Regions from separate parts of the Terrabacter ginsenosidimutans genome, predicted to be linked through region 2. Evidence: riboswitches for the same ligand, from Rfam matches in the RefSeq annotation. Region 2 holds a riboswitch; each other region holds the start of a gene.
The links. A riboswitch is a leader RNA that binds a small molecule or an ion and turns the genes downstream of it on or off. The one in region 2 is predicted to bind S-adenosylmethionine.
Positions count from the first base shown of each region.

Region 1: it holds a riboswitch for S-adenosylmethionine, as region 2 does, so the genes downstream of both, ABD831_RS21140 (hypothetical protein) here and ABD831_RS18930 (bifunctional o-acetylhomoserine/o-acetylserine sulfhydrylase) in region 2, are expected to answer to the same signal.
Region 3: it holds a riboswitch for S-adenosylmethionine, as region 2 does, so the genes downstream of both, ABD831_RS08590 (aminotransferase class V-fold PLP-dependent enzyme) here and ABD831_RS18930 (bifunctional o-acetylhomoserine/o-acetylserine sulfhydrylase) in region 2, are expected to answer to the same signal.

Region 1 is NZ_BAABDC010000013.1:26,780-31,339, forward strand. Features, by position in the region: gene ABD831_RS21120 (DUF349 domain-containing protein) at 1-293, shown strand, start outside; gene ABD831_RS21125 (hypothetical protein) at 1,055-2,053, opposite strand; gene ABD831_RS21130 (hypothetical protein) at 2,128-2,574, opposite strand; gene ABD831_RS21135 (cyclic-phosphate processing receiver domain-containing protein) at 2,763-3,173, opposite strand; gene ABD831_RS21140 (hypothetical protein) at 3,170-3,715, opposite strand; SAM riboswitch class IV at 3,752-3,866, opposite strand; gene ABD831_RS21145 (DUF3293 domain-containing protein) at 3,954-4,560, opposite strand, start outside.
Region 2 is NZ_BAABDC010000008.1:72,795-77,354, forward strand. Features, by position in the region: gene ABD831_RS18925 (acyl-CoA dehydrogenase family protein) at 1-453, opposite strand, end outside; SAM riboswitch class IV at 618-737, shown strand; gene ABD831_RS18930 (bifunctional o-acetylhomoserine/o-acetylserine sulfhydrylase) at 825-2,141, shown strand; gene ABD831_RS18935 (LD-carboxypeptidase) at 2,173-3,231, shown strand; gene ABD831_RS18940 (Na+/H+ antiporter) at 3,247-4,560, opposite strand, start outside.
Region 3 is NZ_BAABDC010000002.1:559,663-564,222, forward strand. Features, by position in the region: gene ABD831_RS08590 (aminotransferase class V-fold PLP-dependent enzyme) at 1-1,348, opposite strand, end outside; SAM riboswitch class IV at 1,385-1,510, opposite strand; gene ABD831_RS08595 (MFS transporter) at 1,617-3,032, opposite strand; gene ABD831_RS08600 (FtsK/SpoIIIE family DNA translocase) at 3,152-4,560, shown strand, end outside.

The sequences.
Region 1 (4,560 bases), on a different contig from region 2:
GGTTCGTCGAGGTTGCAGCTCAATGGGACGCCGCGGCATGGGCGGGACCTGACATGGAATTGCCCCTGCGGAGGCGCTACCAGACGACGATCGACGCCTTCCTGGTCGCGTGCGACGCCGATGACCTTGAGGGCTTCTTGGCGCAGGCCAAAGATGCACGACTGCGCCCGCATGGCTCGGGTGGCTGCGCGCGAGTGAAGGTGGCGGACGCGGATCTCGACAGCCTGGTTCGCCTGTCGACTGCCGTACGTGAGGTCCGGGTGCTCACCGGTGATTCGCCCGCCGAGAGATAGCCACCTCAGGGAGGTCGCACCGTCGCACCGTCGCGCCGAGAGATCGCCTACGCGACACGCAGATAGTCAGACGACCGGACATGGCGGCTCGCTCTAGCGCGACCAGTCGGCGTCGGCGCAAAAGAGGATTAACGAGCCCAGCGGCGAGCGCGGGCTTAGGCGGCGACGAATGAGTCATAGCAACCCAACAGTCGTCTCGTCCCCTTCTGGAAGGTGTCAACGTCTAGCGACCGCCCACCGCTGGCCGAGGAGACTAGGAGTCGACCTGAGGCCACGAAATCGTCCACCAGAGCCAGTCGCCTTGCCCACGCTTGCGCCTCTTTGGAGGCCGCAGATTTGAAGAGACGGGCTCGCTCAGCCCTGCCTGCGAATTCTTCGGCCACCCGGGCCGTCTCTTGGCGGAGTTGTGTTGCCCGCATGACCATCTGTCGGGCTGCCTGCAGAGCATCCTGCGGCGTCGCTGTGACAGGACTGAGGTCCACTTGTCCGTTTAAAGGGTCAACTTCGAGGTGTGCTGCCCGAAACCGGAACCCTGACGGGTCGGGGGCCGGAAAGCCTTCAAGCCAAACGCGCTCCGAAGTCCCGACTGTCGGCCCCACGATCTCTGACAGGCGGCCAGCCCATTCTGCCTTATTCAAGTTTCCTCCCAGGTAGTCGATCTGAGTCTAGTTGTCGGGATCCTCAGCATTGAGGATGAGTATCTGCATGAACGCGGCGGGGTCGAATGTGTTGGGATCCGCTGCAGTACGAAGCAGCGGGCCTCAGTCACGAGGCCCCATCAACGGCGAGAGGTCTCCCTCGGCGAGCGCGGCGCGCATCCAGTCGCCCTTGACGGGGTCGGCCAGAGCCTCCTGAACCGAGCGGTAAGTGTCGTCGCTGGAGAGCATGGCTCGAAGCGTGACAGTTACCGATGGATCGGTCCGAACCGTCAACTCGATCGTCTCTCCGTAACCGCTCGTCAAGGCACCTAGTTGAACTTCCCAGTCCCGCCGTCGTTCGGCGCTCAGAATGCCGGCCGGGTCCAGCGGTTCCAATGCAATGGCGGCTGCGCCGAATACCCCAGGGCACGAGTACTCGACGTGGTCCATCCACTGTCGTAGAAGTTGAGCCGTCCCGGAGGGTTCCGGCTGGAATGTGAAGCCGCGCATGCTCTCGCCAGCATTGTCGCCGCGAGGCGTCGTGACCGCATGCTGGGCACCGCTGCGGTGGAGCACCCAGCCGCCCGCCCCAGGGCCCATACCGGCCTCGCTTCCCCAGTGGAATTCGGCCATAAGGTCCCCGAGGACCTCCTCCTCGTTGCTCAGGAAGGCCACGGCCTGATCACCGCACGGCGCGAAGTGAACTCTGTACCCGTTGACGAGCGCGCACCGCCGGAGATTGTCTCCTTCATAGTCGAAGACGTCGTCCTCGGAAAGGAACCTTTCCACGTCGAAAGGCCAGTCGATGATGTCGGGGTCACCGCCATCACCGTCCACGGCAAGACAGTCGACCAGCATCAACGGATCGGGCGTCCCGTAAAGAGTCATCTCGTCCTCGAGCAGGGTCAGCCACTCCGAACCGGGCTGGCATGCCTCACGGACGGAGTCCACCTCCTGCTCCGAGGCGACCAACCACTCCTCGTCGACGCTGTCCCAGCGCCTCAACAGCGACTCACCCGATCCAGACAGCAACCACAAGGTGCGCGTTCCATCCGCACGTCGGCGATCCGCCCAAGTGTCATCCGGGGAAGCTGCGAGAAACCCCTCGGGAAGAGTGGTCACTCGTTTGTCCCCCCACCTGCTGCTTGAACTCATGACGTCACGCGGTTCATCAGCGCGAGGTGTGTCGGCAGGCATCAACTTTCGTCCCACACCTGCACGAGCAGCCATTCATTAGGGGCACAGGCGGCCGCCGCCGAAGCGTCGACCTCGGGGCCTCTTCCTACCCAGTGCGGGTCGATGATGTCGCCTACGTCAAAGTGCCAGGTCGCGTTCGCGTGCGGGGGCGCTTCAAGCTGTGGAATCACATCCGCTGCGAGGGCGTAGTAAATGCTGGGATACCCGTTCACCGCGGTCATGATCGCTCGATTGGCGTCTACCAGCGCATGCAGCCAATCGGTACCGCCTACGCCTGCTTGCCAGAGCGCGAGTCGCTCTGCGGCTGTCGTCACCTCGGGAAGGGCTTGCGCCTCGTCGATGGTCAGCCGTCCATGCACGGAGTCTCCAGAATCCGGGCCTCCCGCTGACAGTCGCGGATCAAGCCTCAACACGGAGATGTTCCAACCCAGCATGATCAGATTCAACCGCACGAGCAGCGTGTTTAGGCGTAGCTTCGCTGCGCGCCCCGACAGGGACGTCAATCCCAGTGCATGTATGACTCGCACTGTGTTCCAAGGCGACAATGCAAAACGAGGCAGCCGAACAGGATCCCTCCTGTTTCGTCTAGGCGACGGTCGCTCGACAGGCTTCGCCAGGGCGCCCGCGGGCACCCTTAAGTGTGTGCGGTCCGCGGGTATTCGTGGGGGAGGGGCCGCCGGTCTAGGTTGCGAGTCCAGATTCCGGCACTGAACTCGCGGCGCGCTGGGTACCCTGCGAGGCGGAGGCGTGTCGTGATCTGGAAGCCCTCGAGGGTGCGGGCGCTGTGCACGAGGATCTGGCGGATGCGAGCGGGGTGCCCAGCCGCGGCTAGTCCGATGAGGTGTTCCACAATGGGTTCGCTGTTCTCGTCGAAGAGGTCGTAGTCCAGCCACAGCTCGTCGATCCATTGTCCTGCAAGCTCATTGAGCAGGTAGATCCCGTGGTCGGGGGTGCGGGCCATCAGGCATGGGCGCCCGTCGCGGAAGAGGCGAGTGTCATCGATCAGCACGACCATGCCAGTCGCAGCGTCTGGTCGCTCGGTCATGCCTTCTTACTCCGGCACGGGTGCTCGGCTGCGGCGGAAGCATCTGGTTCTACCCCGTCGACTTGGGCGGGCACGGGTTCACCGATCCATTGGCAGTCCAGACAGACGAAGGCCTGCTTGCTGAAGTACTTCCAGATGCGCACCCTGCCGATCCGGCAACCGTGCGCTCGCCTTCTCGCCTCCACGGACATGGTTGGTTTGGCGACCGGCACCATGCCAAGTTCGGGAAAGGTCGAGCGGTTCCTGTAGTACGCCCTTCCGACGAGGTGGCTCGCGAGTTGGTCGAGCTCCACCTCGACCGGATCGGGCTGGGACTCGCGTTCCTTCTCGGCGCGCAGGGCCTCAGCTTGCTGCTCGTCGGCGGTTGGTGGGCGGGCGCACCAGGCGCTTGCGGGCAGATCCCGTAGATTCTGGCTGTCGGAGTCGGCCGCAGGTGCAGGTACGGTGCTGGCCCAGGCGCGCGCGGCTTCGGCGGCGACCGCGGCCTCCAGGATCGCAGGGGGAGTGGCGACTTCGGACCGCACGGGTGGGGCATTTGACATGGTGTCCCTCTCGGTTCCTTGGGTCCCAAGAACCGGAACCCGCGCTTACCGACTGGCGGACGCTAGTCGGTCAGGTCTTCCTCGGTGGGCACCGGCGCGGGACCGGTTGCCGAGCGACTACTCCGAGGCGTTCACGTCGCTTCTCTGAACCTGTTCACCAGAGTGCCACGCCAGGGGACTGCGAGGCGGCTCAAACGCGCAAAGAGGACATTGATTTGAGCCGGCGGCGCGCTTTCGGTTATGGCTCCGGGTGACGTGATGCGACCGCGGCGTAGAACAGGGCGGATTCGCCAAGACGCTCGGCCACGTCCCGAGCGCCGGCGGCGTCGCCCTGTTCAACCGCATGGCAGAGATGACTCCACAGGTCCAAGAGGTGCCGAGGTATGCCCTCCGTCTCCAAGGCTCTGGTGCGCGGCGCGATCGAGTCGGCCAGCGCTCGGCCGGCTTCCGGTACCCAGAGGTCTGGGTCGAAGCCACCAGACGCCGCCGCCTCAAGGATTGGCGCCAGCGCGTACCGGGCGCGGGCGGCTTCTTCGTCCTCCAAGGGAGGTAGGCGAGTCCGGCGGCGGCGGGCGGCCTCACGTCCGGCGCGGGCGTCCGCGAGTCGCCAGTACTCCTGGGTGAAGGCCAGCGACAGCTGCTCGAGTCTCTCCGCTTCGTCGGGGTCCTTAGTGTCGTCGATCACACGCTGCGCGGCCGCGTACGCGCGGGCCACCTGGACGTAGGGACTGTCCAACCCGAACCTTCGGTAGGCCTCGTCCACTCGCCGGGCAGTCTCGGGGGCGTCCAGGATCTGCCAGCCGGCGCGTGTCGTCGCGTCTGTGGTGCAGGAGGTGACGGTCAAG
Region 2 (4,560 bases):
GCCGTCCTGGCGGGCCCGGCACCTCATCGAGGCGGTGTCGGAGCCGGCCTCGCGCTCGGACAGACCGTACGAGAAGGTCGTCTCGCCCTTGGCGAGCGGCGGGAGGTAGCGGGCCTTGACCTCGTCGCTGCCGTCGAGGATCAGCGGGAGCGAGCCGAGCTTGTTGACGGCGGGGATGAGCGACGCGGACGCGTCGACCCGGGCCACCTCCTCGATGACGATGCACGTCGCGAGGGCGTCGGCACCGACGCCGTCGTACTCCTCGGGCACGTGCGGTGCGAAGAAGTCGGAGGCGACGAGGGCGTCGTGCGCCTCCTGCGGGTAGCGCGCCTCCGCGTCGACGGCGGCGGCATACGGGGCGATCTTGTCCTCGGCCACCGCGCGGACGGCCTCCCGCAGGGCCTCGTGGTCCTCGCTGGTCCGGAACAGGTCGAAGTCGGCATTCGTGCTCACGAGCGCGATCCTACTCGCCAGTTCGGTTTAGTAGGACGTCCTAGTGATCGACGCCACGAGGGTCACCACGGCGACGCCGGGAGCTCCGCGGTGGCCCTCGCCGACGTCCACGATGAGGACAGCGGCTCCCGAAGGATGGACACGCATACGTACACTCGCCGGTAGGTCATGAGCGCCAGCGACAAGCCCCGGCTCGCTGGCCGGCAACCCTCCAACCGCGGTGGGGTGCCCCGGGTGAAGACCTGGCCCGTCGACGCCTCCCGGCGCGAGGGCAAGCGCGGAGAGCACCTCTCCCGCACCGACCCGTCGGTGCAGCGGGTCCGTCACCAGGAGGACCCCGGTCATCGACACGACCCAGGAAGAGCAGACCGATGACCGAGCCCAGCTGGTCCTTCGAGACCAAGCAGATCCACGCCGGACAGAGCGCCGACAGCGCCACGGGAGCCCGCGCGCTGCCGATCTACCAGACGACGAGCTACGTCTTCGACGACACCGACCACGCAGCCAACCTGTTCGGGCTCAAGGAGTTCGGCAACATCTACACCCGCCTCATGAACCCGACGACGGATGTCGTCGAGCAGCGCGTCGCAGCGCTCGAGGGTGGCGTGGGTGCCCTCCTCGTCGCCTCGGGACAGTCGGCGACGACGCTCGCCCTGCTCAACATCGCCGAGGCGGGCGACCACGTCGTGGCCTCGCCGAGCCTCTACGGCGGCACCGTCAACCTGCTGAAGTTCACCTTCCCCAAGCTCGGCATCGAGGTCAGCTTCGTCGAGGACCCGACGTCGATCGAGTCCTGGCGTGCAGCCGTGCGCCCGAACACCAAGGCGTTCTTCGGCGAGACCATCGCCAACCCCAAGGCCGAGGTCCTCGACATCGAGGCGGTCGCCGCCCTCGCCCACGAGCACGGCGTCCCCCTCGTCGTCGACAACACGATCGCGACGCCGTACGTCATCCGGCCCATCGAGTGGGGCGCCGACGTCGTCGTGCACTCGGCGACGAAGTACCTCGGCGGTCACGGCACGTCCATCGCCGGCGTCATCGTCGACTCGGGCAACTTCGACTACGCCCGGGACCCGGAGAAGTTCCCGAACTACAACACGCCCGAGGAGAGCTACCACGGGCTCGTCTTCGCGCGCGACCTCGGCGTGGGCAGCCCCCTGGGAGCCAACCTGTCCTACATCCTCAAGGCGCGCGTCCAGCTCCTGCGCGACCTCGGGCCGTCGGCGTCACCCTTCAACGCCTTCCTCATCGCCCAGGGACTCGAGACGCTGTCGCTGCGCATCGAGCGACACCTCGACAACGCCGCCAAGGTGGCCGCCTTCCTCCAGGGCCACGAGCAGGTGGAGCGGGTCGTCTGGGCGTCCCTGCCCGAGAGCCCGTCGCACGCCACGGCGCAGAAGTACGCCCCACGCGGCGCCGGCGCCGTGCTCTCCTTCGAGATCGTGGGCGGCCTCGACGCAGGCAAGAAGTTCGTCGAGGCCCTCACCCTGCACAGCCACGTCGCCAACATCGGTGACGTGCGCTCGCTCGTGATCCACCCGGCCTCGACGACGCACTCGCAGGGACCCGAGGAGGACCGCGTCGCTGCCGGCGTCACCCCGGGACTCGTGCGGCTCTCCGTCGGCATCGAGCACATCGACGACATCCTCGCCGACCTCGAGCAGGGTTTCGCCGCCGCCAAGGGGTGACCGACGGGAAACCGGGCTGAAGCGGAGCGGCATGGCTGGCACCATGGCAGCCATGCCGATCCGCTACCCCGCCCCGCTCCGTCCCGGTGACCGGATCGGCGTCACCTCCCCGAGCTCCGGCGTCTCCGACGCCCTCTGGGGCCGGTTCTCGTATGCCGTGCGCTGCCTCCGCGACCGCGGGTTCGAGGTCGTCGTGGGCGAGCTCAACCACGCGCCCTCCCACGTGAGCGGCCCCCGCGGAGCGCGCGCTGCCGAGCTGATGGCGATGCTCCTCGACCCGAGCATCCGGGCGGTCGTTCCGCCGTGGGGCGGCGAGACGGCCATCGACCTGCTCGACCTGCTCGACCTCGACGCGGTGGCCGCGGCCGAGCCGACGTGGTGCATCGGCTTCTCCGACACCTCGACGTGGCTGACACCGCTCACCCTCACCACGGGCATCGCGACGATCCACGGGCAGAACCTCATGGACACCCCGTACGCCGTGCCGGACGGCATACTCCACTGGGTCGACGTGGCGGGCGCCGCCAAGGGTGACGAGCTCCGGCAGCACTCCCCCGGCCGGCACCGCACCGGCGGCTGGGACGACTACGCCGGCAACCCGACGGTCTCCGAGATGACGCTCGAGGGACGCGGCTCGTGGACCCGTATCGACCCCGGCGGCAAGGACGAGCCGGCCACCTTCTCCGGTCGGCTCATCGGCGGCTGCGTGGAGACGCTCAGCTTCCTCGCGGGCGGGAGGTACGCGGACACGAATGCCTTTGCGGCGCAGCATGCCCCGGAGGGCCTCGTCGTCCTGCTCGACATCGCCGAATGGAAGTCCTACGACATCTGCCGCGCCCTGCACGCCATGCGCCTGCGCGGCTGGTTCGACGCCGCGACCGGGATCCTCGTGTCACGCACCCGGGCCCCCGAGCCGGACGGCTTCACCCAGCACGCAGCCGTCGTCGACGCCCTCGGCATGCTCGGGGTGCCGATCCTCGCCGACGTCGAGTGCGGGCACGTGCAGCCCTTCCTCGCCCTGGTCCAGGGCGCGACGACGGCGGTCGTCCACGACGGCGACACGCACACCGTCAGCCAGCGACTGGACTGACGCCGCCCGCCTCGGTCACCCGACGACCTCGTCGACGAAGCACCAGCGCCATGCCTCTCCCGGCTCGATCGAGCGCATGACCGGGTGCTGCGTCTCGTGGAAGTGGGCGGTGGCGTGCTTCATCTCGGAGGAGTCGCAGCAGCCGACGTGACCGCACTGGAGGCACAGGCGCAGGTGCACCCAGGTCGTGCCGTCGCGCAGGCACTCCTCGCACCCCTCGGGGGTGCGGGCAGCCGCACAGGAGTCGGTGTCGCGGAGGTGCTCGCAGGGAGCCTCGATCGTGTCCACGGGCAACATCTCACTCTCTGCCAGGCGACTCTCCTGGTCATCGATCCGGTCGAGCATGGTCTCCTCGAGGTCGAGGGACCCGAGCACCGTGCGGAGCACGACGTGGTCGGCCCGGCCCTCGTCTCGCAGCCGCAGCACCTCGTCGCGCTCGGCCTGCAGCATCTTCATGCGGGCCCGGCGGTAGCGGGCGCTCGGCGTCTCGTCGGCGTCGCCGCTGCGCGGCCCCAGCCGCTCCCACATCTGGTTGAGCCGGTCCTCGGAGCGCGAGCGGAGGATCTCGCGCGTCGCGTCGTCGAGTCCGTCCATGCCGTCGAGCACGTCGAGACCCGACCGGGTCGCGGCCTGCAGCACGGTCGCCGCCTGGAGCGCGTCCTCGCGGGGGTCGGGGCCACGCACACCGAGGCGCCGGGCGAGCGCCGGCAGGGTGGTGCCCTGGATGAGCAGCGTGCCGACGGTGACGACGACGGCGATGAGGACGAGCACGTCACGATGGAGGGTGTTGACGGGCAGCAGCAGGGCCGCGGCGAGGGTCACCACACCGCGCATGCCCGCCCACGACAGGACGACGGTGTGCGTCCACGGCGCGTGCGCCTCGTTGTGGAAGACCCGCGTGCTGAGGAAGCGGAAGGGGACGAGCCAGAGCGGGCGCAGCACCAGGACCGCCACGAGCGTCCCGACCGACGCGAGCGTGATCTGGCCCGCCGACAGGTCCGAGCTGCGGACGCTGTCGAGGACGTAGAAGACCTGCAGCCCGATGAGGAGGAAGACGGCGTTCTCGAGGAGGAACTGGATGGAGGTCCAGTTGATCCGCTCGCTGATGCGCGAGGCTCCCGTCTGCGTGCGCGGCGACTTGTGGCCGAGGATGAGGCCGGCGGTGACGACGGCGATGACCCCGGAGGCGTGCAGCTCCTCCGCGGGGACGTAGGCGGCGAACGGCACCATGAACGACAGGACCGTGTCGAACGCCGGCTCGGTGGAGAAGTGCCGGCGCAGCACGGCCACGACCAGCGCGACTAGGAAGCCGATGACGGCGCCCCCGAC
Region 3 (4,560 bases), on a different contig from region 2:
CGGCGGCGACGAGGCGCTCGACGCCCTCGAGGGTGCTGCCGAGACCGATGCTCGCCCGGACGGCGGTGGCCGCGCGCTCGCCCCACGGGTCCTCGAGCAGCTCGTCGACGAGCAGGTGCGCGCAGAACTTGCCGTCGCGGACGCCGATGCCGTGCTCGACGGACAGCACCTGCGACACGAGCGAGGAGTCCCAGCCCTCGACGGTGAACGCCACGACGCCGACACGGTCACTGTCGTCGCCGAAGATCGAGAGCACCTCGACGCCGGACACCTCGTCGAGCCCGGCGCGCAGCCGCTCGAGCAGGCGCGTCTCGTGCTCCTCGATCGCCTCACGGTGGCGTGCGATCGTCGAGCAGGCGGCGGCCAGGGCGATGGCACCGACGACGTTGGGGCTGCCGCCCTCGTGACGGGCGGGGCCGGTGGCCCACGTCGTGCCGTCCTCGGTCACCGACCGGGTCGCGCCTCCGCCGAGGAGGTACGGGCTGCCGGCATCGAGCCAGTCCGAGCGTCCGGCGAGCACACCCGCGCCGTAGGGGGCATACGTCTTGTGGCCCGAGAACGCGACGTAGTCGGCGTCCCAGCCCGCGAGGTCGATGGTGCGGTGCGCGGACAGCTGGGCGGCGTCGACGGCGAGCCGGGCGCCGTGCTCGTGTGCGAGGGCGGCGAATCGCTCGACGGGCCAGACCTCTCCGGTGACGTTGGACGCGGCCGCGACCACGACGAGGCGGTGCCGCGACGGGTGGTCCGCGAGGGCCTCCTCGAGCAGTGCGTGGGCGTCCTCGACGGTCTGCGGGACGGGGAGGCGCACGGTGCGGAAGCGGCCCCACGGCAGCAGGGTCGAGTGGTGCTCGGTGTCGAAGACGAAGACCGTGGTGCGGCTCGGCAGCGCCTTGCTCAGCAGGGACCACGAGTCCGTCGTCGTACGCGTGAAGATGACCGAGTCGTCCTCACGCGCCCCGACGAACGCGGCGACCTCCTCGCGGGCCTGCTCGTACCACGCGCTCGTCAGGCGGGAGGCGAAGCCGGCGCCGCGGTGCACCGAGGAGTACGTCTCGAGCGCACGGTCGACCGCCGCCTTGACCGTCTCGAGCGCGGGTGTCGACGCAGCGTGGTCGAGGTTGGCGTATGCCGTCTCGCCGCGGAGCGTCGGCACGCGCAGACCCGCGCCGACGACGGTGGGCAGCGTCCGCGCCTCGGGCACGACGTGCAGGGCCCGGGCGCGCACGGCCGGCGCGGGCGAGCTCCCACAGAGTGAGGCGGCTGCCTGCGTGGCGCCCCGCGTCGAGGGGTGCGTCGAGGGGTGCGACGAGGGACGGGTGGTGGGACGGGTCGAGGGAAGGACCGACATGCCAGTGCTCCTGGGTCAGGGGACCCACCCGGTGCGGGTCCGCGCTTGCCGACCTCGATGACGCGTTCGGACCGAGGGCGGCCTGGTCGTCACCCGGAGCACCCCACCGCGGAGGAGGGTTGCTGACCAGCGAGCCGGGGCTTGTCACTGGCACTCATGACCTGGCTAGGACCATAGGGGCGGCCGTCGCCTGATGTCCACCGGTCGGGCCCGCGGTGTCGCGATCTGAGACGCGGTCCGGTCCCACGGGTATGCGGTCTCGGCGCTCTCAGCCAGCACGGCGTCGCCGCCGGACGTCCCGGTACTCGGCCACGACCGTGAGCCCCGGCTTGTCGTTCATCGTCCGCCACGCGGCGAGGCCCGCGGCGCACATCCCGAGTCCGGCGATGAGGTAGGCCGCCATCGCGCCGGTGTAGGTGAGGTGGACGGTCCCCAGGCTGACGGTGCGGGGGAGCGAGAGCATCGCGTCGAAGGCCGCCGCGAGGAGGGGGGCGAGGGCGAGCACGGCCACGAGCACGACGCCGTCGAGCGACTGGACGAGGGCGAAGGTGCGGCCACGCACCTCGTCCTCGACCGTGAGTCCGAGCAGCGTGTAGCCCACCACCCAGGCCACGCCGATGACGGCGCCGAGCACCGTCGCGAGCGGCAGGGCGACGAGCAGCACGGGCACGACGGCGAGCACGAGCAGGAGCACCCCGGCGCTCGTCAGCGCGGCGCCGAAGATCCGCGGCCGGGAGAGACCGGCGAGCGCGCGGGGTCCACCGACGATCCCGGTCGCCATGCCGGTGAAGACGGCGACGAAGAGCATCCCGTAGCCCGGAGCGCCTGCGCCCATGTCCTTGACGAAGCGCGTCGCGAGACCGATCACGAGCCCGCCCCCGGCAAAGGCCCCCAGCATCCCGGCGATGAGCCCTCGCACGAAGGGTCTCTCCTTGACGATGCGCAGGCCGTCGGTGACCGTTCGGAGGATCGACTGGCCGGCGAGCGTCTCGCTCGCTTCTCGAGCGGGGAAGGTGAGCCGCCAGACGATGGCGGCGCTGATGAGGAAGGTCGCCCCGTCGACGTAGATCGCCAGGAAGATGCCCTCCGGGTCGAGTCCCGGCAGGACGGTGCGGAGTGGGCCGCTGAGCAGCGCCAGTGCGGAGAAGACCAGCGCGGCCAAAGGAGCCGTCCCGTAGCTGCCCACGAGCCCGAGCTGGTTGGCCATCTCGAGCCGGGCCGGCGGCACCAGGTTGGGGAGCGTGGCGTCCTTGGCCGGGTTCCAGAACAGCGAGATGCACTCGATGACCACGATGGCGACGTACATCCACCACAACGTCCCCACGACCGGGATGGACACGAAGAGCGCGCAGCGGAGCAGGTCGCCCGCGATCATCGTGCGGCGCCGGTCGAGGCGGTCCGCGACCACTCCGGCGAGCGGTCCGAGAACCACGGCGGGGGCGATCCGCAGGATGAAGACGCCCGAGACGGCGAGGTACTCGCCCACCCCGCCGGCCGCCAGCTCGGCGGCGAGTGCCGTCGTGGCGAGCAGGGCGAGCCAGTCGCCGAAGCTGGAGACGGTGCCCGCGGCCAGGAGGTTGCGGAAGGGACGGATCGCGAGCAGCTGCCGGAGGGCCGACCTGCCGGACTGCGGGAGGTCCCCGGCGGTGTCGTGTCCCTCGGTCGGGGGCGGCCCCGTGCTCACCCTTTCAGCCTAGGAGGCCCGGCCCCCTCGGGCCGGCGGGTGTCCGGTGCGCCACTCTTTGCGTTCGTGGTGCGCGTGTGACGCGTGAGTTCAGCGGTGCGTTGACGTACGGTGCCAGCATGGCGTCACGTCCGTCCAGCAGCCAGCGCGCGAGCACCACCGCGGCCACCCGAGCCAAGGGGTCCTCGAGCGGTGCCACGTCGCGCCCTCCGGCAGCCCGGTCGACCCGGCCCGCGCAGCGCAAGCCGGCGACCCGCAAGCCGGCCGCCAAGGCGGGGTCCAGGACGGCGTCCAAGGCGCGCGGCGGCGGCCTGCCCTTCCCCCTCGGTGCGATGCGCAACACGTGGATGGGCGTCTCGCACCTGGCCGGGGGAGCGGTGCGCCGCGTCGGTCACAGCGCGGCTGACCTCGAGCCCGAGCACAAGCGCGACGGCATCGGCTTCTCCCTCATCGCCCTCGCGGTCATCGTGGCCGCTCGCGAGTGGTGGGGGGTCTCCGGCATCTTCGGTCAGGTCGTGCACGCAGTCTTCGCAGGCACGTTCGGTCGCGTCGCGTACGCCGTCCCGCTCGTCCTGCTCGCCCTCGGCCTGCGCATGCTCCGGGCCCCGCAGGACGATGCCGCCACCAACCGCATCGTCGTCGGCACCATCGCGCTGACCTTCGCGGCGTGCGGCCTGTCGCACCTCGCCGACGGCATCCCGAACCCGCCCGACGGCGCCGACGGCATGCGTGCTGCCGGCGGCATCCTCGGCTTCCTCGCGTCGAGCCCGCTCGCCGCCGCCGTCTCGCCCTACGGTGCGCTCGTCCTGCTCGTCCTGCTCGGCCTCTTCGGCCTGCTCGTCATCACGGCGACGCCGGTCAACATGATCCCGACCCGTCTGCGCCAGCTGCGCGGCCTGGTCATCGACCGCGGTCACGACGAGGAGCACGAGGACGAGGAGCCCGACGACGCTCCGGCGGCCGCCGTCAAGCGAGCCCGCCGCAAGCCGGTCGACCTGTCCGACCGCGACGGCGACGAGGCGTTCCGGCAGGCCGCGCAGAAGGCGCTCGAGGACGAGTCCGGGTCCCGACCCCGCCCGGGTGAGAAGCGCCCGACGCCGCCGGGTCTGGTCGTCCCGCGCCCCGGAGGCGAGAAGGGCGAGAAGGTCATCGACGCCACCGACCCGAAGACGCTCGGCGCCCCCGACACGAGCAAGGTCGGGCCCAAGGCCGAGCTCATCCCGCCTCCCATGTCGGACCTCCCGGCCAGGGTCGAGCAGCTGAGCCTCGGCGGCGACATCACCTACCGCCTGCCCGACCCGGCAATGCTGACACCCGGACCGGCGCACAAGACGCGCAGCGAGACGAACGACCGGGTCGTCGAGTCGCTCACCAACGTCTTCGACCAGTTCGACATCGACGCCGCCGTCACGGGGTTCACGCGCGGTCCGACCGTGACCCGCTACGAGATCGAGCTCGGCTCGGGCACCAAGGTCGAGCGCGTCACCGCCCTCTCCAAGAACATCGCGTATGCCGTCGCCTCGGCCGA